Regions from separate parts of the Sphingomonas sp. GW821-FHT03E12 genome, predicted to be linked through region 2. Evidence: predicted binding sites of a transcription regulator. Region 2 holds the regulator's gene; the other holds the start of a gene.
The links. The regulator LexA, encoded in region 2, represses DNA repair genes until DNA is damaged. The targets are predictions, from matches to a motif close to GTTCCNCNCTTGTTCT.
Positions count from the first base shown of each region.

Region 1: a site for LexA is predicted at 5,066-5,081, ahead of AC07TU_RS12010 (ATP-dependent helicase). Genes of this name have one in related genera too.

Region 1 covers NZ_JBWKUF010000003.1:483,487-490,585, reverse strand. The annotation lists gene tpiA (triose-phosphate isomerase) at 1-216, shown strand, start outside; gene AC07TU_RS12030 (hypothetical protein) at 256-684, opposite strand; gene AC07TU_RS12025 (hypothetical protein) at 749-877, opposite strand; gene AC07TU_RS12020 (SpoIIAA family protein) at 922-1,137, opposite strand; gene AC07TU_RS12015 (hypothetical protein) at 1,331-2,683, opposite strand; gene AC07TU_RS12010 (ATP-dependent helicase) at 2,711-5,062, opposite strand; gene AC07TU_RS12005 (hypothetical protein) at 5,186-5,398, shown strand; gene AC07TU_RS12000 (MFS transporter) at 5,435-6,700, shown strand; gene AC07TU_RS11995 (hypothetical protein) at 6,697-7,005, opposite strand; gene rsmD (16S rRNA (guanine(966)-N(2))-methyltransferase RsmD) at 7,074-7,099, opposite strand, start outside.
Region 2 covers NZ_JBWKUF010000004.1:326,376-333,474, reverse strand. The annotation lists gene trpC (indole-3-glycerol phosphate synthase TrpC) at 1-599, shown strand, start outside; gene moaC (cyclic pyranopterin monophosphate synthase MoaC) at 596-1,072, shown strand; gene AC07TU_RS14810 (PilZ domain-containing protein) at 1,152-2,099, shown strand; gene AC07TU_RS14805 (molybdopterin molybdotransferase MoeA) at 2,141-3,325, shown strand; gene lexA (transcriptional repressor LexA) at 3,396-4,073, shown strand; gene AC07TU_RS14795 (GFA family protein) at 4,226-4,633, shown strand; gene AC07TU_RS14790 (PhzF family phenazine biosynthesis protein) at 4,679-5,566, opposite strand; gene AC07TU_RS14785 (ArsR/SmtB family transcription factor) at 5,627-5,926, shown strand; gene AC07TU_RS14780 (VOC family protein) at 5,937-6,350, shown strand; gene AC07TU_RS14775 (ComEC/Rec2 family competence protein) at 6,358-7,099, opposite strand, start outside.

The DNA of each region.
Region 1 (7,099 bases), on a different contig from region 2:
GTCGCGGCGATGCACGGGGCGGTGCGCGCGAAGCTCGCCGAGCTGCTGGGCGCCGAGACCGCAGCGGCGATGCGGGTGCTGTACGGCGGATCGGTGAACGGGGCGAACGCGGCGTCGCTGCTGGGCTGCCCGGACGTGGACGGCGCGCTGGTGGGCGGAGCGAGCCTGACCGCCGAGAAGTTCGTGCCGATCATCGAGGCGGCGGCGGAGCTGTAAACCGCCTTACGAAGTTGACGAACTTACGCGGAACGCATTTTATTTTGTCAACTTCGCCGCCTTTGTCGGGGGCTGCGGACGATCGGCGAGGACCGCCATGGCGAGGCGAAGGTCGGGACGGTGGATCGTGCCGATCTGGCGGCCCTTGTAATAGCGCGGGATGGTGATGCCGTTGATCGCGCGATCCATCGCCAGTGCGAAGACGCGGTCGTAGCTCAGCGACATGGCGATGTCCCAGGCGGCGGCGAAGCTTTCCGCGCCGGGGCGTTCGCGCAGCTTGTAGAGCGACTGGCGGCTCATCCCGACCGCGCGGGTTGCGCGATGGACGGTGCCGGTGATCGCGAGCGCGGTGATGAAGTCGCGCTGTCGCTGGGGCGTCCAGCCATTATGGCGGTTGGAGGTGGGAACGGGCGTGAAGCCGAGCAACTCGGCTTCGTCCGTGGCGAGCAGGGTGCGTGAGTCGTCCATCCACCAGTCTATGGGCATAACCGGGGCGTGTAGGAAAGTTGTTTTTGTTCCCGATGTGTTCCGGTCAGGCCGGGCGCGGCTGATCGGTCTCACGCAGCAGCCAGGCGCGGGCATGGGCCTCGTCCTTGCGCTCGTACACTTCGTAGTGGAGGCCGGGGATCAGCGCGCTTTCGATCCGGCTGGCGGTGCGCACCCACTCCGCATCCGCGACGATGGCGACGCGATCGATCGCGCGGATCAGGCGGATGATGAGGGGGAGGTGTTCAACTCCTCGGCGATCGCGGACAGCGCGACCGAGGGCGAGCCTCGGACATCGGCGAGGATATCGAGCTGCGGCGTGCTGTCGAGGAGGGCCTCGATCCGGGCGAGCGCGGGCGCGACGTCGGCGACGGTGAAATGGCCTTCCGCGACGATGGCGATGGCGCGGGGGGAGAGGGGGGTGAAGGTTAGCATGTTGGAACTGCCAGCAGCGACAGGCCGGACTACCTCTTTTTCACATCTTCAAACGATTTCACAATTGTGTTTGTGACTCGCTCGACGCTCGCCTTCGCTCGATCCGATGGTGAAGTAGTCGCCAAGCGGTGAGACTGAGCGAATGGCACGGGTTCGCGCTTCTCTGACGCGTGAAGGCTTGTCCAATGGCCGCTCATTCTGAACCTTCCTGATCGGCGCCCTTAGCCGGGCTTGTGGACCCATAACGTCGAAAGAAGTAGCGAGGGTTAAGCTCCGGCTCGAAAAAGTGCTTTCGCTTCACCCAAACAAATCCTTCAGCGCGCGTTATCATTGCCACGTCAATTGGCCCACCCACCGACTCGGCATCGGCTGAAAATTTTCGTTTGAGGGACGTGATCTGAACGAGGCTTTCCGAAAGTGCGGCCAATTCCTGCTTCGGCATCGACCGGATGATGTCTGAAAATTTGGCCTCCGAACTGCTTAGATGATCGGGGACGAGCTTCCTGCGAAACTCCTCCATTATGCCTTCAAGTGAATTTTCGACGGCCTCCTTCAGAGCTGTCGCCACTGGCTCATCCATAGTCGCGGCGACGCCTTCAATTTGCAGGCGCAATGAACTCAAGGCGCCGTCGAAATATCGATCGCACAAGTCAAGGAACTGCTGATCCATTCCGTACATAAATCGATCTACCATCTCCTGCTGCGCAAACGGGATGACGGTCGCGACTGGAACAAGCTTCCGATCAACGTCGAATTTTCGGTCGAATCGATATTTCAGCTTTCCAGCGATCACACCGTAGATCGCATAGGAAACAAGTGAGGGGAAAATCTCGCTTTTTCCAAATCCGGCGAATACGAGGCCAGTGAGTTGTTCGTGCTGATAGTCCTTCAGAAGACAGAGCGCCGAAATGGACTTGATACGATCCAAGGCGGATTGGGAAAGCTGTATGTCCCCGAAAACAATGGAGATCAGCTGGTCAATGGTCTCCCCATGAGCCGCTTGAACCGCAGCCTCATCTAGGCCATTCGCCCATTCAGGTGTGCTTCGCTCCTGTAAAATAAGTAACTCTTGGGTAAGGGCGAGAAAAACCTCGGACTCCATCTTGGCTAGAATTTTCTCGCCAGTCGTGTCTTCTTCTGGAAGCTCAGAGAGTTCGTCGATAACCCTTGACCCGGCTCTGTTATAAAGTTCCCTTAGAGAGTCCATTTTGTGAACAAGGGAACCAAAGATGGCTTCTTCAATTGTAAGGGTTGGCGCTTCGATAGATTCTAGATATGAAAGAAAAGATTCTGCGAAACTAAATACCGTATCAAAATGAGAGTGGCATTTTTGGTCCCGGAAAATCTTGATACTTGCTTCAATAGGAATTCCTTGAAATTCCGGATTGTTATAAACCATTATGCCAATCGGGTCGTGATTGGTTGCCTCGAAGATTTTGTCAGCTGAGTTGTAGACTTTTTGCGTGCCGCCCACTGATAGAGTGACTGCGCTATCGGCGGCTAAAGTCACTGCCAGCTTATTCAGAATGGCGATTTCAGCAGTCACAGGCACCCCCCGTCAGATATTTTAATGTTACCCCACCGACACAAAACTATCCATTACCCGCTTCCGCCCGGCCTGTTCGAACTCGATCTCCAGCTTGTTGCCTTCGATCTCGACGATTTCGCCGTAGCCGAACTTCTGGTGGAAGACGCGCATGCCCAATGACAGGTCGTCGCGGCCCTTGTTGCCCAGGCTCACCGCGCTGGCGCGGCTTTCGACGACGCGCTTGGGGGCGGTGGTGAAGGTCGAGCTGGGGGCGGCGGCGCGTTGCCAGCCGGGGCCTCGGCCGGTGCCGCGGCCGACATGGGCGAAGGGGTCGCTATGCTCGCTCCAGTTGGCGCGCCACAGGCTGGCGCCGCCGGACATGGTCGATTCCTCATCGACATGGTCCTTGGGCAGCTCGCCGACGAAACGGCTGGGGATGGAGCTGGTCCACTGGCCGTAGATGCGGCGGTTGGCGGCGTGGAGGATGGTCGCGAGGCGGCGGGCACGGGTGATCGCGACATAGGCGAGGCGGCGTTCCTCCTCCAATGAGGCGAGGCCGCCTTCGTCGAGCGCGCGCTGCGACGGGAAGATGCCTTCCTCCCACCCCGCGAGGAACACAGTGTCGAACTCAAGCCCCTTGGCGGCGTGGATGGTCATGATCGTGACCTTGGGCTCGTCCGCCGCGGCGTCATTGTCCATGACGAGGCTGACATGCTCGAGGAAGGCGCCGAGGGTTTCGTATTCCTCCATCGCGCGGACGAGTTCGGAGAGGTTCTCGAGCCGGCCGGCGGCCTCGGCGGTGCGGTCCGCCTGCCACATCGCGGTGTAGCCGCTTTCGTCGAGGATGATCTGGGCGAGCTCGGTATGGGGGATTCCTCCCGGCTGCGCCGGGGCCCCTCCACCGTCCTGCGGACGATCCCCCTCCCAGAGCGAGCTCGGGGAGGAATAGGCCATGTCGCGCCAGCGGGCGACGTCGCCGACGAAGTTGCCGAGCGCGCGGCGGGCCTGGGGCGTCAGCTCGTCGGTGTCGAGGATGCGCGCGGCGGCGAGGAGCAGGGGGATGCCCTCGGCCCGGGCGAGCTGGTGGATCTTGGCGATCGCCTTGTCGCCGAGGCCGCGCTTGGGGACGTTGACGATGCGTTCGAAGGCGAGGTCGTCGGCGCCCTGATGGACGATGCGGAGATAGGCGAGCGCGTCGCGGATCTCGGCACGCTCGTAGAAGCGGAAGCCGCCGACGATGCGATAGGGCAGGCCGGTGGCGATGAAGCGGTCTTCGAACTCGCGCGTCTGGTGCTGGGCGCGGACGAGGATGGCGAATTCGTCGAGCGATTTGCCGTCGCGGCGCTGGGCGCCCTCGATCTCCTCGCCGACGCGGCGGGCCTCTTCCGGCCCGTCCCATACGCCGACGACCTTGACCTTCTCGCCCGCGTCCTTCTCGGTCCACAGCTCCTTGCCGAGGCGGCCGCCGTTGTTGGCGATGACGCCGGAAGCGGCGGCGAGGATGTGCGGGGTGGAGCGGTAATTCTGTTCGAGGCGGATCACCTTGGCGCCGGGGAAATCCTTCTCGAACTTGAGGATATTCTCGACCTGCGCGCCGCGCCACGAATAGATCGACTGATCGTCGTCGCCGACGCAGCAGATGTTCTTGCGCTCCTGCGCGAGCAGGCGGAGCCAGAGATACTGGACGCTGTTGGTGTCCTGATACTCGTCTACCATGATGTAGCGGAAGCGCTGCTGGTACTGTTGCAGCACGTCGCGGTGGGTCTTGAGGATCGTCAGCATGTGCAGCAGCAGGTCGCCGAAGTCGCAGGCGTTGAGCGTGCGCAGCCGGTCCTGATATTGCGCGTAGAGCGACTGGCCGCGGCCATTGGCGAACAGCTCGGACTCGCCGGCGTCGAGGTCCTTCGGCGTCAGGCCCTTGTTCTTCCACCCGTCGATCAGCCCGGCGAGCTGGCGCGCGGGCCAGCGCTTCTCGTCGAGGTCGTTGGCGGTGATGAGCTGCTTGATCAGGCGCAGCTGATCGTCGGTGTCGAGGATGGTGAAGTTGTTCTGCAGCCCGACCAGCTCGGCATGGCGGCGCAGCATCTTGGCGCCGATCGCGTGGAAGGTGCCGAGCCACGGCATCCCCTCGACCGCGTCGCCGACCAGCCCCCGGACACGCTCACGCATCTCGCGCGCGGCCTTGTTGGTGAAGGTGACGCTGAGGATCTCCGACGGATAGGCGCGGCGGGTCCAGAGGAGATGGGCGAGGCGCGCGGTGAGCGCGGCGGTCTTGCCGGTGCCTGCGCCGGCAAGGACGAGGACGGGTCCGTCGAGCGTGAGCACGGCTTCGCGCTGCGGCGGGTTGAGGCCGCGCAGATAGGGGGGATCGTCGGGAGAGGCTTGCGGTACGGACATCGGTGAACAGTTAGGGAACGCGGCGAGTCGGGGCAAGCGCGGATGGCGCGCTGAAGCGGTGCCGGGTGCCGTGCGCCCGAGACACCGCTTGCGCGGGCGCGCGGGCGGGTGCAGGGGAGCAGCATGTGGGACAAGATCAAGCGCCGGTTCAATGCACGCCGGCTGTTGCTGCTCGTCGCCCTGGCGGGCGTGGCGCTCTATGTGGGCTGGCGCACCGGCGGGTTCGACCAGACCCCCGAGCAGAAGCCGTGCGAGGCCGGCCGCAAGGAAATCAAGGACGACAAGGGCCAGGTGGTGCAGGTGACTCGCACGACCTGCTTCGAAGACAAGAAGTGACGGCGCGCGAACGCCGCACGATCTGGGGAGTGATGGATGGACGCTGACCGGGCACGGCAACGCCGCGCGCTATGGGCGAGCTTTGTAGGGACGGGAATCGAGTTCTACGATTTCTACATCTACGCGACCGCCGCGGCGCTGGTGTTCGGGAAGTTGTTCTTCATCGGGAGCGAGGCGGAAACGCAGCTCTGGGCGTATCTGACGCTCTCGATCGCATTCTTTGCGCGGCCGGTGGGGGCAGCGGTGTTCGGCCATTATGGCGACCGGATCGGACGCAAGGCGACCCTCGTCGCGTCGCTGCTGACGATGGGGCTTTCGACCACGCTGGTGGCGTTCCTGCCGACCTATGAGATGGCGGGGTGGATCGCGCCGTTCGCTTTGTGCGTGCTGCGGTTCGGGCAGGGCTTTGGCCTTGGCGGCGAATGGGGCGGCGCGGCGCTGCTGGCGGTGGAGAATGCGCCGCCGGGCTGGCGCGCCCGCTTCGGCAGCGCGCCACAGATGGGGGCGCCTGCGGGGTTCATCGCCGCCAACGGCCTGTTCCTGCTGCTCGGCATGATGATGACCCCGGCGCAGTTCGCCGAATGGGGCTGGCGCATCCCGTTCGTGCTGTCCGCGGCGCTGGTCGCGGTGGGGCTATGGGTGCGGCTCAAGCTGGGCGAAACGCCCGAGTTCAAGGCGAGCCTGGCCGAAGCGCCGCCGCCCAAGGTGCCGCTGGGCGAGGTCGTAACCAAGCATGGCGGTGCGCTGCTGGGCGGGACGATCGGCGCGGTGGCGTGCTTCGCGACCTATTATATCGCGACCGCGTTCCTGCTGGGCTGGGGGACCAAGTCGCTCGGCTATCCGATGCAGGACTTCCTGGGGTGCCAGCTGGTCGCGATCCTGTTCATGGCGGCGGGCATCTACCTGGCCGCGTGGATGGCCGACGCCAAATACGATCCGCGGCGCGTGCTGGCGGGCGGGTGCGTGCTGGTCGCCGCGAGCGGGTTCGTGATCGCGCCGCTGATGGCGGGCGGCCTCATCGGGGTGTTCGCGTTCCTGTCGCTGCTGCTGTTCGCGATGGGCTTCGTCTACGGGCCGCTCGGCGCGTGGCTGACAGACCTGTTCCCGCCGCGTGTGCGCTACACCGGCGCGTCGATGACCTTCAACATCGCGGGGGTGATCGGCGGCGGGCTGACGCCGTTCTTCGCGCAGAAGCTGGCGCTCAAGGGCGGGCTGATGCCGGTGGGCTGGTATCTGAGCGCGGCGGCGGTGCTGAGCCTGGTGGCGCTGATCGCGCTGAGAGACCGGCGCGAAACGACCTAGCGTCCGGCGAGGACGAGGCTGTCGAGCCAGCGGTCCGCGCTGGCGGGGCCGTCGCGGAGCATGCGGCGGCGATATTCGGCCTTGTTGCGCGACCACGCCGCCTGACGCTGGGCCTGTGTGACGCGCCCGGCCGGGTGGGTGACCTTGTGCTTCTGCTGCGCGCGTTGGCGCTGCCGCTGCTGATGCTTGCGGAGATTGTCCCAGCGTTGCGCATCGAGCGTGGGGTTGAGCCATTGCGCCTGCACCGATGCAGGGCCGGTGAAGAGCAGGGCAGCTGCGCAGATCGCGACGGGCGTGTATCGCATGTCCGGCTCCGCTGGGTAGCACTTCGTGGCAGAACCACGAAGCAGCGGGCCGGGTTCCCTGACGCGGATCAGGTTGCGCGCAGGATCGTCAGCT
Region 2 (7,099 bases):
CCCCGTCCAAGGGATTGATCCGCGCCGATTTCGACCCGCCGGCTCACGCCCGGGCCTACGAAGCCGGCGGCGCGGCATGCCTGTCGGTGCTGACCGACGCCGAATTCTTCCAGGGGCATGAGGATTATCTCATCGCGGCACGCGCCGCGTGCAACCTGCCGGTGATCCGCAAGGATTTCATGATCGATCCGTGGCAGGCGCTGGAGGCGCGCAGTATCGGCGCCGACGCGATTCTGATCATCGTCGCCGCGCTCGAGGATGCGCAGATGGCAGAGATCGAGGATGCCGCGCTCGGCCTCGGCATGGACGTGCTGGTCGAGGTCCACGACGAAGCCGAACTCGAGCGCGCTCTGGCGCTCCGCTCGCGGCTGATCGGAGTCAACAACCGCAACCTCAAGGATTTCTCTGTCTCCTTTGACAGAACCTATGAACTTGTCGGCCGCGCACCCGAAGGCTGCACCTTCGTCGCCGAAAGCGGCCTCACCTCGCGCACCGACCTCGACGCCATGGCGGAACATGGCGTGCGCTGCTTCCTGATCGGCGAATCGCTGATGCGGCAGGACGATGTCGAGGCGGCGACGCGGGCGCTGGTGGGATGAGCGACCTCACCCATCTCGACGAAAACGGCGCCGCGCGCATGGTCGATGTGGGAGCGAAGGCCGAAACACAGCGGGAAGCCATCGCCTCCGGCCGCATCACCATGTCGTCGGCGGCCGCCGCGGCGATTCGTGACGGCCTGGTCAAGAAAGGCGACGTCCTGTCGGTCGCACGCGTCGCCGGAATCATGGCGGCGAAGAAGACCAGCGACCTCATTCCGCTCTGCCACCCGCTGGCGCTGACGAAGATCACACTCGATCTTGTCCCTGACGCGACCGGGGTCACCGCGACCGCAACCGTCGCGCTGACCGGCCGGACCGGCGTCGAGATGGAGGCGCTCACCGCGGTCTCGGTCGCGCTGCTCACCGTCTACGACATGGCCAAGGCGATCGATAAGGCGATGCGGATCGAGGATATCCGTCTCGTTTCCAAGACAGGCGGCAAGTCCGGAGACTGGGTGAACCCAGAAGGTTAATTTTCACTCCACCCTGCTCGCTCAGACATTCTTGAGGGGCAAGCGCGCACGGTCCTCCCGACAAACGGGTGGGGATCCAATGACACTTCCGGCACGATCAGCGATCTTCTCGCTGTCCGGCGAGCTAGACGCTGCACCCGGTGCGGTCGAGGATGCATCGCCTGCAAGACTGCTGCTCGGCAGCGCGGGCGAGCGGAACTGTTTCGTCCACCGCCTCACATCGGCCGGCGCATCGCTCACCGTCTCCGGCCCGGTCAGCAACGGCGCACGCGCGACGATCGAGCTGCCCTTCGGCCTCGCCGCCGACGGATCGATCGTCGGCGACGATCCCGACGCGGTCGCCTTCCGGTTCGATGAACCGCTCGACGTCGTGGGCGCGCTCGCCCGCTGCCTCGCGGCGCTTCCGGCCGAGCGGCGCCAGATGCCGCGTATCGAGCTGCGCCACCGTCTCTGCGTGCGGCACAATGGCCAGGTCGATTTTGCCTGGACGCGCAACCTCTCCACCGCCGGCGTCGGTGTCGAGACGCGCGCGGTGCTGACGCCCGGCGAGCAGGTCGAGTTGACGCTCGACGGCCTGCGCCCGATCCAGGGTGAGGTGCGCTGGACCGAACGCGGTCAGGCCGGCATCGCCTTTGTCGAGGAGCTCGGCTGGCAGATCCTGATGCCCTGGCTGCGCAAGATCGCGACGCGCCGCCCCGGCCCCAATGGCACTCCGGTGCAGGAATATGCCCCCTCGGCGCTGGGCGCGGTCAAGGATGCCCTCAAGCTCGATATCGCCACCCATGTCCGCTCGGGCGCCAATTGGTGGAATGCGCAGCTCAATACGCTCAGCAGCACGCTCACCGAGTTCGAAAGCGCGACCGAATTCGCCCCGCTCTCCTCGCTCTGGCTTTCGCTGCCTGGAATAGGCGGCTGGCCGATCCGGGTGATCGAATGCCACGGTGCGCGGCACGTCGCCGAATTCCGCATCGCGCTGCGCCCGCATGAGATGGCGCGGCTGACCGAAGCGGCACGCCCGGCGCGCTGATCCTCTCGACCCAGCCGCCGCCGCGCGGTACCCCCGCGGCGATGGACCACCTTCTTCCCGTCGCCGAAGCCCAGCACCGCCTGCTCGCGCTTGCGTCCGCGATTTCGGTGGAAGACATACCGCTCAACGAAGCCTGCGGCCGATGGGCCGCCGCGGCCGTCACCGCCTTGCGCACGCAACCAGAGCAGCCGGTATCGGCAATGGACGGCTATGCGATTCGCTTCGCCGATCTGCCCGGCCCTTGGGACGTGACCGGCGAAAGCGCCGCCGGCCGCCCGTCCGCGGGCATCGTCGCCGCACATCAGGCGGTACGCATCTTCACCGGCGCCGTCCTGCCTGACGGTACCGATACCGTGCTGGTGCAGGAGGAAGCGCGGCGCGAAGGCAGCCGTCTGCACCTCGACGGCGACGGACCCGCCGGCAAAGGCCGCAATGTCCGCGCGGCCGGGCTCGATTTCCGCGCGGGTGAAACGCTGATCTCCGCTGGTGAGCGTCTGACCCCCGCCCGGATCGCACTCGCCGCGGTCGCCGGCCATGCCACCCTGCCCGCTCGCCGCCGCATCCGCATCGCGATCGCCGCGACGGGCGACGAGTTGCGCACGCCCGGCGAACCGCTCGCCCCCGGTCAGTTGCCCGAGAGCAACGGCATGATGCTCGCCGCTATGCTGGCTGGGCTTCCGGTCGAGATCACCGACCTCGGCATCCTGCCCGACCGGCACGATATCCTGGCGGCGACCTTTGCCGGGGTCGGCACCGATATCCTCGTCACCACCGGCGGCGCATCGGTCGGTGACCATGACCTTGTCCGGCCCGCGCTCCTGGCGGCTGGCGCGGACATCGATTTCTGGAAGATCGCGCTCCGCCCCGGCAAACCGATGATGGCGGGGAAACTTGGCGCCACAATGGTGCTGGGGCTGCCCGGCAACCCGGTCTCCGCCTTCGTCACGGCGCAGCTCTTTCTTCTCCCGCTCGTCGCGCATCTCTCGGGCGCTGCCGATCCGCTGCCGCGGATGCGCACCGCAACACTCGGCGAACCGCTCCCCGCCAACGGACCGCGCGCCGACTATCTGCGCGCCGCGCATCGCGACGGACGCGTCGTCGCCGCCGCAATCCAGGACAGCTCGATGCTCCGCACGCTCGCCCGCGCGGACTGCCTGATCGTGCGCTCGCCCCACGCGCAACCCGCGCAAACCGGCGACTCGGTGGAAATCCTGCCTTTCTGGTGAAGCTCCGCCTTGACATCATACAAGAACAAGGCGTAAACGTTCCATGTCTGTTCCAGATGGAGAACGTCCGATGCTTACGAAGAAGCAGCATGAGCTGATCTGCTTCATCGCCGACCGGTTGAACGAGACCGGCGTCTCGCCCTCGTTCGAGGAGATGAAGGACGCGCTCGATCTCAAGTCGAAGTCGGGCGTCCACCGGCTGATCTCCGCACTCGAGGAACGCGGCTTCCTGCGCCGCCTGCCTAATCGCGCGCGCGCGCTCGAAGTGCTCAAGATGCCTGAGCGTGCCGAGCCCAAAAAGGCCGCCCCCGCCAAGGACAATGTCGTCACGCTCGCTCGCCCCGCGCCGCAGCCGGCCCCCGCAAACGATGTGATCGAGATTCCGCTGCACGGCCGCATCGCCGCGGGCGTGCCGATCGAGGCGCTGGAAGGCTCGACCATGCTCCCGGTCCCCGCCGCCCTGCTCGGCTCGGGCGAACATTACGCGCTCGAGGTCGCCGGGGATTCGATGGTCGAGGCCGGGATCTTCGACGGCGACTATGCGCTGATCCGCCGTCAGGAGACGGCCCGCGACGGCGAAATCGTCGTGGCGCTGATCGAGGACAGCGAGGCGACGCTCAAATATTTCCGCAACGAAGGCAGCATGGTCCGGCTCGATCCGGCCAACCGCGCCTATGATCCGCAGCGCTACCGCCCCGATCAGGTGCGCGTCCAGGGCCGCCTCGCGGGCTTGCTGCGGCGCTACTGAATGCGAAGGGCGGCTGCGGCCGCCCTTTCCATTGATCATGATTTCGGACCTGCCAGGCCGTACTGCAGCCCTGCGCCTTTACCTTCCAGGTAATTGAGCGCGCGCCTGCCGTGCCTATCCTGCATGCGTCCACCCAGTGACAGGAGAGAGCAATGACCACCCTTGAAGGCGGCTGCCATTGCGGCGCGATTCGTTACACACTGACCGGCGATCCGATGCATCACGCGCTGTGCCACTGCACCGACTGCCGCCGCGCATCGGGCGCGCCGATGGTCGGCTGGGCGATGTTCCAGGAGGACGCGCTCAGCGTCACCCGGGGCGAACCACAGGAATATGCCTCATCCGAACATGGCCGCCGCTATTTCTGCGGCACCTGCGGGACGGGCCTGTTCTACCGCAATGCGGAGAACCTTCCCGGCATCGTCGATACGCAGGTCGCAACGCTCGACGATCCCGACGTGATCCCCGCCGGCGCGCACATCCAGGTCGCCGAGCGCATCGGCTGGATGAAGGATATGCATAATCTTCCGGAGTTCGCACGCTACCCGGGGATGGAGTAGCGCGACGTCGCGATGGAGGCGAGCGCTCGACCGAACCTCCCTCGATCACACGCGGATTTCCCCCTCCATGACGGCGACGCACGCGCCACGCAGGGTCGCGACAATGCCTTCCGGTGAACGGCGTGCCTCGACGTCCAACAGGCTTGGCCTGCCCATTTCGACACCCTGATGGATCAGGAAGCGGGCTTCATCGCTATCCGGCTCAAACGACAGCAGCAGGCAGGCAAGGGGCGCGTTCGCGCTTCCGGTGGCGGGATCTTCCCACGTCCCGGCCAACGGCGCGAACATCCGGGCGCGAAGGGCGCGCCCCTGCTTGCAATAGACATGGACCGAGAATCGGTTGCCCAGATGCGGATGGGCAGCAAGCGCCGCCCTGAATGCCGCAAGATCGGGGGCACAGCGTGCGAGCGCGTCGCTGGTCAGTTCCGCGATGACATAGGGGTTGCCGTTCGATGCGACGATCGGCGGATGCGTTGCGGTTACGACGTCGCCGGTCTCCAACCGCAAGACCTGCGTGATGACATCGACCGCAATTGGCTCACCGATGCTCAATGGTTGCGGCGCCGCGATCGTGGCGGCAACGGGCGTACCCTGGGCATCCCGCTCGATCCTGACGCGGACAAGCCCGGCGGGAATCTCGAACGTCGCGTCTGTCAGGCCGGGTTGTTGACCGGCGAGAACGAAGGCGGTGCCGACCATCGGGTGCCCTGCAAAGGCCATCTCCGCCGTGCGGTTGAAGATACGGACACGCGCCGTGTTCACGGGATCGGCCGGTGGCAGGATGAAGGTGGTTTCGCTGAGATTGAACTCGGCCGCCACCGCCTGCATCGTCGCGCTGTCGAGCGCTTCGCCTCCCATCACCACGGCGAGTGGATTCCCACCGAAGCGCTGGTCCGTAAAAACATCAGCAGTGAAGAAGGGCAATCTGGGCATGTACGACTCCAATCCGCTGCATGATTGACACGCATTTCGTTGATTGGCAAACTATCGAATATGACCGACGCAGAGCTGTTCCGCGCCCTGGGCAACGATCGCCGCCTTCAGATCCTGGCCTGGCTCAGGGAACCGACCGCGCATTTTCCGCCACAGCGGGACGGTGACCTGATCGAAGATGGCGTATGCGGTCAGCTCATCGCGGAGAAGCTCGGCATCAATGCATCGACACTCAGCGAACATATGCGGGTGCTGCAGGGCAGCGGTCTGGTGACGCCGAAGCGGATCAAGCAATGGACATTCTACCGTCGCAATGACGCTCGGCTGAAGGCGCTCGCTTCGATCGTCAACGGGATTTGAAGGCGTGGTGATGTTCAGCCACATAACCGTCGGCGTCAGCGACCTCGATCGCGCGGCTTCCTTCTACGATGCGCTGCTGATCCCACTCGAGCTTGCCCGGCGTCCAGTGACGCCCGATGGCGGGCCGCCATCGCTGTGCTGGCATAAGCCGGGCGCCAGCCTGCCCCGCTTCTACACTTATCTGCCATTTGACGGAGAGCCGTGCTCGCACGGCAACGGCAGCATGGTCGCCTTCCTCGCTCCCTCGCCCGAAGCGGTAAATCTCGCCCATGCGCAGGCCCTGCGTCACGGCGGGACCGACGCGGGAGCTCCTGGGCCGCGCGAGCATTACGGGCAGGGCTATTATGGCGCCTATTTGCGTGATCCTGACGGCAACAAGATCCACATCGTCCATCGGCCGGAGGCATCGTCAGTCACGCCTTGATCGCGGGTCACTGCGTCCCGCCCGAACGCGTTGCCGCCACCCGCTCCGCCTCGATCCACGGATGCCGCGCCCCTGCCCGCCGTACGGTCCGCACCTCCGGCGTCGTGCCCAGCATGATCGCCACCCCGCCGGTCTTCGCCAGCATCGCCCGATCGAGCTTCAACCACTTCGGCATACATCCTGGCGGCAGGCGGCGGTCCGAGACCAGGATATCCACCGAGCGGCACACCGCAATCATCTCCCGCCACGGCACCAGATAGCCGCTCCGCGTCGCCGCGACCCGCCAGCGCCGCCCCTCACGCTCGATATCGATCAGGCACAGATCGGGGCTGCACCGCGCACCCAGCTGTTCCGCCAGCGCGGGCAGTTCAGCGTCCACCCCGCCACTCTCCGCCATCATGTCACGCACATAGTCGCCCGCCCGGTCGCGCAGGATGGCAATCTCCCCGCCCGGCATCCGCAGCGCCAGGTGCCGCCCGTCGCCCGTCACCAGCAGATCCGGCATCGGCGTCGCGAGCGCCCACACCGCTCCCACCGCCACCGGCATCAGCCCTGCCAGCCGCACCCGCGTCTTCCACAGCGCGAACCACAATCCGCCCGCCACCATCAACGCATAGGCACCGCCCGGCATTCCCGGCAGCATTGCCAGCGCTCCCGGTGCATTCGCCGCGGCATGCGCAAGGCCGAGCAGCAGCCATAATGCCCGCTCGGTGAGCCACCAGAAGGGCGCACCAAGCCCGATAAGGTCG